Sphingobium yanoikuyae: one gene and its partner. The main gene of each other region encodes a partner of the protein of the gene in region 2 in a complex. Links are inferred from orthologs where the notes say so. Each region holds a gene or a part of one and is shown on either strand. Other genes may lie near its edges.

Region 1 (3,520 bases), 280 kb from region 2 along the record:
TCGGATAAAGGCCGCTTGACCCGCGCGCCAAAAGCCCTAGAAGCGCCCGCACCCCATGGGGGCGATTAGCTCAGTTGGTAGAGCGTCTCGTTTACACCGAGAATGTCGGCGGTTCGAGCCCGTCATCGCCCACCAGTTTTGCGGCCTTTAGAGCCCGTCCGGGGGACGGGCGGCCGCAAAACTCCGAGCAGCTATGCTGCGAGGGCGCCGGATATGGAACGTCCGTGGGACGGCTTCCGGCAAAACTCCCGAGCGACAGCGAGGGCTTAGCCATCCAGGCAAAACCCGCCCCAATCCGCACCCGTAACATTCATCCTGCAGCAAGCATGGTTCCGGCATCTTCCCGCCCATGCCGATCAGCTTCTTCCTTGGCGGCTCCGTCGCGCCGATATTGCTGATGCTGTCGCCCTTCGCGGTGATGGCGGTCGGCAATTGCGCCGACTGGCAAGCCAAGGCCCCAAGCGCAAGGATCGCGGCAAAGCCCCCCGCCGACGCCGGCTGTACCCAGCCCCGCTATCCGCTGATGTAATCGCGCGCTGCCAGATATTGCGGCGGCGCGTCACCGCTGCTAATTCCGCCTCCCATGATCCAGCCGCCCGAAATCATCCGAGTCACCAAGTCCCGCGTCTCCTGCGACGGTTCGGGTGACATTCCCGCCGCCCTTGGCCATCCGCGCGTCTTCCTGGAAATCGACGAGCATGGCTATGTCGATTGCGGCTATTGCGATCGCCGCTTCGTGCTGGCCGGCGGCGTCGCCGACAATGCCGATCTCGGCAACAAGCCGGACATCGCTTCGGGCGCCAGCCTTTAAAATTTCCATTGGGCATCCGTCATGCCGCGCCTATATCGGGCGGCATGACCGATCTCGCTTCGCAATTCACTGATGCCCGCGGCCTGCTCTATCGTCCGGGCCTGCTCGATCCCGATGGCGCGCGCCGCCTGACCGCGCAGGCGCTTTCGGCCTGCGACGATGGCGAGCTCTACCTCCAATATCGCGCCAGCGAGAGCTTCGGCTTTGACGACGGCCGGCTCAAGACCGCCGATTATTCAACCGATGCGGGCTTCGGCCTGCGCGGCGTCTCGGGCGAGATGACCGGCTTTGCCCATGCCAATGACCTCAGCGAAGCGGCGATCGCCAAGGCGGCGCAGACGCTGACCCTGCTCGATCCGGCCAAGGGCCAGCCCGCCCCGCCGCCCCAGCGCACCAATCGCCACCTCTATACCGACGCCAATCCGCTGGAGCTGGTGCCCTTCGCCGAGAAGGTGACCCTGTGCGCCGCGATCGATGCCGCCGCCCGCGCCCGCGACCCGCGCGTCGCCCAGGTCTCGGTCAGCCTCGCCGGCAGCTGGTCGGTGATCGAGATCGTTCGCGCCGACGGCTTCACCGCCAGTGACATCCGCCCGCTCGTCCGCCTCAACGTATCGGTCACCCTGGAAGAAAATGGCCGGCGCGAAACCGGCGTGTTCGGCATTGGCGGCCGCTATCTCTACGATCAGGTGATGGACCCCAAGATCTGGAACCGCGCCATTGACGAGGCGCTGGCCCAGGCCCAGGTCAATCTCCGCTCGGTCGCCGCCCCCGCCGGCGAGATGACCGTGCTGCTTGGCCCCGGCTGGCCGGGCGTGCTGGTCCATGAAGCGATCGGCCATGGCCTGGAAGGCGATTTCAACCGCAAGGGCACCAGTGCCTTTTCCGGCCGCATCGGCCAGCGCGTCGCCGCGCCGGGCGTCACCGTGGTCGACGATGGCAGCATCCTCGATCGCCGCGGTTCGCTCTCGATCGACGACGAAGGCACGCCGACGCAGGAAAATATCCTGATCGAGGACGGCATCCTCAAGGGCTATATGCAGGACCGCCTCAACGCCCGGCTGATGGGCGTCGCGCCGACCGGCAATGGCCGCCGCGAATCCTATGCCCATGCGCCGATGCCGCGCATGACCAACACCTTCATCAAGGGTGGTCAGGACGATCCGGAAGAGCTGCTGTCGCGCGTCAAGTCGGGCATCTTCGCCAAGAGCTTTGGCGGCGGCCAGGTCGACATCGTCTCGGGCAAGTTCGTCTTCTCCTGCACCGAGGCCTATAAGGTCGAAAATGGCAAGATCGGCGATCCGATCAAGGGCGCGACCCTGATCGGCGACGGCCCGACCGCACTGACCAAGGTGATCGGCATCGGCAATGACTGGGCGCTCGACGAAGGCATCGGCATGTGCGGCAAGGGTGGGCAGAGCGTGCCGGCCGGCGTCGGCCAGCCGACCCTGTTGATGGACGGGCTGACCGTCGGCGGCACCGCCGCCTGACCCCATTCCTGCCATGGCGGCGCGGTCACCCGACCCGCCGCCGCCATGGGCCGAGGAACCGGGCGGCGATCGATACGTATTTTGCGTATGAACATGCTGACCGACAGCCATGACGCCGTGACCGCCGACTGGGCGGCGGCCCTGCTCGACTTCTGGTTCAACCAGGTGGGCGAGGAAGGCTGGTACAGCCATGATCCGGCGCTCGACCAGCATTGCATCGACCGCTTCGCCGTCCTGTGGAGCGAGAAGCGGACGCTTCCGGCCGAAAGCTTCCTTGACCGCGCCGACGATGCGCTGGCCGCGGTGCTGCTGTTCGACCAACTGCCCCGCAACATGTTCCGCGGCCAGGCCCAGGCCTTTGCCACCGACCCGATCGCCCGTGAGGTAGCGCGCGGCGCCATCGCGCTGGGCTATGACATCCAGATTGGCGGGGCGGGCCGGCTCTTCTTCTACATGCCCTTCCAGCATAGCGAGGATCTGGCCGATCAGGAGCTGTCGCTCTCCCTATTCGAAGGGACCGGCGACGCCCGGTCGCTCGATTTCGCCCGCCAGCATCATGCAACCATCGCGCGCTTCGGCCGTTTCCCCCATCGCAACGCTACCCTTGGTCGCACCACCCTGCCCGCCGAAGCGGCAGCGGTCGCCGAAGGATCGCAATGGTAGGCGGGAACATGCCTATTTTTTAGGCATGGCTGTGCATCTGCACATTTTTTCGGCGGCACAACAATCTCCCCTAGTGGAAATCCCGCGTTAATGCGTCATTAGCAAATTGGCACGCCTCTTGCTGGTATGTCGCCGCACACCAAATAAGGGGGCGACATGAAACTTGTCATGGCTATCATCAAGCCGTTCAAGCTTGACGATGTCCGCGAGGCTCTTTCCTCGCTTGGCATCGCCGGTATGACGGTCAGCGAAGTGAAGGGCTTTGGTCGCCAGAAGGGCCAGACCGAAATCTATCGCGGCGCCGAATATTCCACCAACATGGTTCCCAAGATCAAGATCGAGGTGGTCTGCGACGACGACCTCGCGCCGCGCGTGGTGGAAGCGACGCAGGCCGCCGCCAATTCGGGCGCGATCGGCGATGGCAAGATCTTCGTCCTCGATGTCGGCCAGGCCGTGCGCATCCGCACCGGCGAGACCGGCGAAACCGCGCTGTAAGAAGGGGGGAATGATGACCTTTTCGAAGAAGATTTGCGGCGCGCTGGGGGCCACCGGCCTCTCG
Region 2 (3,431 bases):
CGATCCGCCGGTCGCCCATGTCTTCACCCATTTCTCGCTGGCGCTCAGCGTCCACACTACCCATGTGGGGATGGACCATGTGCCGGCGGGCGCGGGCGAATGGTGGCCGCGCGCCCGGATCGGCGAGGCGGGGCTACCCACCCTGTTTGCGCGGGCAGCCGATGCGGCGATGAAGGAGATGACGGACGATGCACGGAACTGACCCAATGGCGCACGGCCTGCCCGGTTTCGTCGGCGGCACGCTCGACCGGGTCGACCATATCCGCAGCAATCCCGCGCTCCATGCGCAGGCCTTTGCCTCGCCCGACGCCCGGCTGCTGATCCTCGAAGGGCTGGAGCCGGTGACGGACGATCATGGCCTGGCCCTGGCGCCGCTTGGGCCCGATGCCCGGATCGAGCAGCATGTGCTGCTCGGCGTCGATCTGCAGGATCGCCCGATCTTCGCCCATTTGGTCGAGACGCTGGAACAGGGGCCCAACGCGACGCCGCGATCGCGTGGCCTCGCCGATCTCGTCTCCGCGTCCGATGTCGCGCTCTACGGCACCGCGCGCAGCCTCGTCTTCTGGCATGCCCGGCATCGCTTCTGCTCGGTCTGCGGTGGTCCGACCCATGCACACAAGGCCGGCTGGGCGCGTCGCTGCGGAACCTGCGCCTCCGAACATTTCCCGCGCGTCGATCCGGTTTCGATCATGCTCGCCGAGCATGAGGGCCGTGTCCTGCTCGGTCGCCAGCATAGCTGGCCGCCCGGCCGCTATTCCGCGCTCGCCGGCTTCATCGAACCGGGCGAGACGGTCGAGGAAGCGGTCGCGCGTGAATTGAAGGAGGAAGCCGGCATCACGGTCCATTCGGTCCGCTATGTGATGAGCCAGCCCTGGCCCTTTCCGTCCTCGCTGATGATCGCCTGCGTCGCCCAGTGCGACGATCCCGCGCTGACCCTGGACGAGACCGAGATCGAACATGCCTTCTGGTGCGATGCCGATGGCGTCGCCGCCGCGCTGGCGGGCGATCCCGACGCGCCCTTCCTCGCCCCGCCGCGCATGGCGGTCGCCTGGCATCTGCTCGATCATTGGCTGCGCGGCGCGGTTGCCCCGTCCGACGCAAGGGCGTAAGGCCCGGCTTCGTCTTCACTACAGGATCGATCTTCCTTTATGCTCAGCCTCGAAGAAGCCCAGTCGCGCGCGCAGGATCTGGTGACGGCGGCGCGCAAGGCGGGGGCGGACGCGGCAGACGCCATCTATGCCTGCAACGCCTCGACCACGGTGGCGGTGCGGCTCGGCGCGCTGGAGGATGTCGAGCGGTCCGAGGGCGAGGAGATCGGCCTGCGCGTCTTCATCGGCCAGCGCTCGGCCAGCATTTCCGCGTCGGACATGAACCCGGCGACGCTCGCCACCCTGATCGATCGCAGCATCGCCATGGCGCGCGAGGCACCGGAAGATCCCTATGCCGGCCTGGCGCCGGAAGATCGGCTGCTCAGGAAGCGCGCACCCTCGCTCGACCTGGTGGACGAGGAAGAGCCTGAACCCGCCGCGCTGCGCGAACGCGCGCTGATCGCGGAAGAAGCGGCGCGCAGCATTCCCGGCATCACCAACAGCGAAGGCGGCGGCGCTGCCAGCGGCCGCAGCCAGGTCGCGCTTGCCACCAGCCATGGCTTTGCGGGCGCCTATGCCGCGACCAACCATTCGACCTGGGCCAGCGTGCTTGCGGGCAGCGGCGCCGACATGCAGCGCGATCATGCCAGCCATGCCAGCCGCCATCTCAAGGATCTGGACGATGCTGAAGCAGTCGGCATGCGCGCCGGCCAGCGCGCGGTCGCCCGGCTCAATCCCGGCAAGGTCGACAGCGGCGTCATGCCGGTCATCTTCGATCCGCGCATCGGCTCCAGCCTGGTCGGCCATCTGATCGGCGGCATGGTCGGCCCGGCGATCGCCCGCCGCTCCAGCTTCCTGCTGGACTCGCTGGGCGAAACGCTGTTCGACAGCAGGATCACGATCATCGACGATCCGCTGCTGCTGCGCGGCCTGCGCTCGCGCCCGTTCGACGGCGAAGGACTGCCGGTCGAGCGTCGTGCGCTGATCGAGGAGGGCGTGCTGACCGGCTGGCTGATGGACAGCGCTTCGGCCCGCCAGCTTGGCCTGGAACCCACCGGCCATGCCAGCCGGGGCGGCGCCGGTGCGCCGGGTGCGGGCATCACCAATGTCCATATGGAAGCGGGCAGCCTGTCGGTCGGCGAACTGATGGCCGATGTGAAGCGCGGCATCTATGTCACCGAACTGATCGGCATGGGCGTCAATGGCGTCACCGGCGACTATAGCCGCGGCGCCGCCGGCTTCCTGATCGAAAATGGCGCGGTCGGTCCGGCCGTGTCGGAAATCACCATCGCCGGCAATCTGAAGGACATGTTCCGCACCCTGGTGCCGGCCAATGACCTGATGTTCCGCTATGCCATGAACGTGCCCACCCTGCGCGTTGACGGGATGACCGTTGCCGGCGGCTGAGCCCCTTTTGCCGGCCGTCGTCGCGGCGGTCACCGATGCGGCCGATCGCGCGCTGGCGCTATGGGCCGATGGCGAAACGCGCGTGCGCCAGTGGGAAAAGGTACCCGGTCACCCGGTCTGCGAGGCGGACCTGGAAATCGACGTCATGCTGCGCGAGCGGCTGGCGGCGATCGATCCGCAGGCCGGCTGGCTGTCGGAGGAGACGGCCGATACCGTGCATCGCCTGGGCGTATCGCGCGTCTGGGTGGTCGATCCGATCGACGGCACCCGCGACTATCTGCGCGGCAGGCCCGGCTGGGCGGTCTCGGTCGCCCTGGTCGAGGATGGCGCGGTCAGGCTCGGCATTCTGGCGGCACCCGCGCGCAAGGAATTGTGGATTGCGCAGGCAGGGCAGGGGGCGACCCGCAATGGCGTGCCGCTCCATGCCGGCAATCGTACGATGTTGCCTGGCGCCCGCGTGCCCGCCGATCAGCTGCCGCGCGCCGACCGCGATCTCGTCACCGTGGACAAGCCCAACAGCATCGCGCTGCGCATGGCGATGGTCGCCGCCGACGAGGCCGATCTGGTCGCCACCGTGCGTTGGGGCAATGAATGGGACGTCGCCGCTTCCGCCCTGATCGCGCAGGAGGCCGGCGCCATCGTCACCGACGCGCTGGGCGATCCGCTCGCCTTCAACCGGCCCCAGCCGGTCGCCTTCGGCCTGCTCTGTGCGGCGCCGGGCATCCATGCCGCCGCCGCCGCCCGCCTCGCGCCGCGTGCGAAGGAGATATTGGGCAAGGCCTGATCAGCCGGCGCAGGCTTTCACCGTCTGGGCGGGCAGCACCTCTTTCAGTCTAGCTCGCACCACATCGGCCCAGATGCGATAGCCCGCGGCGTTCATATGCACCTTGTCGGGCTGATAATTGTCGCCCAGCTTGCCGTCCTTCAGCAGTGGCG

Evidence for each region.
Region 1: the proteins of HH800_RS21665 (region 2) and tldD are in contact, whole or in part, in a solved structure (PDB 5NJ9), measured with the Escherichia coli proteins. The link is inferred for Sphingobium yanoikuyae from one-to-one orthologs.

The regions. Positions count from the first base shown.
Region 1 is NZ_CP053021.1:4,767,840-4,771,359, reverse strand. What follows is about bases 138-3,076. They hold tldD (metalloprotease TldD), read left to right. Parts: upstream 138-855; coding sequence 856-2,298; downstream 2,299-3,076. Other genes in these bases: HH800_RS22955 (DUF924 family protein), read left to right, coding at 2,386-2,961; HH800_RS22965 (zinc-finger domain-containing protein), read left to right, coding at 584-811; HH800_RS22970 (hypothetical protein), read left to right, coding at 350-529. In the rest of the region: HH800_RS22950 (P-II family nitrogen regulator), read left to right, coding at 3,118-3,456; HH800_RS22945 (ammonium transporter), read left to right, coding at 3,470-3,520. UniProt on the Escherichia coli protein: Metalloprotease involved in CcdA degradation. Suppresses the inhibitory activity of the carbon storage regulator (CsrA).
Region 2 is NZ_CP053021.1:4,485,742-4,489,172, forward strand. The notes cover bases 472-3,321. They hold HH800_RS21665 (TldD/PmbA family protein), read left to right. Parts: upstream 472-1,148; coding sequence 1,149-2,495; downstream 2,496-3,321. Other genes in these bases: nudC (NAD(+) diphosphatase), read left to right, coding at 472-1,109; HH800_RS21670 (3'(2'),5'-bisphosphate nucleotidase CysQ), read left to right, coding at 2,482-3,279; HH800_RS21675 (GDSL-type esterase/lipase family protein), read right to left, coding at 3,280-3,321. In the rest of the region: mutY (A/G-specific adenine glycosylase), read left to right, coding at 1-202; more of nudC, read left to right, coding at 189-471; more of HH800_RS21675, read right to left, coding at 3,322-3,431.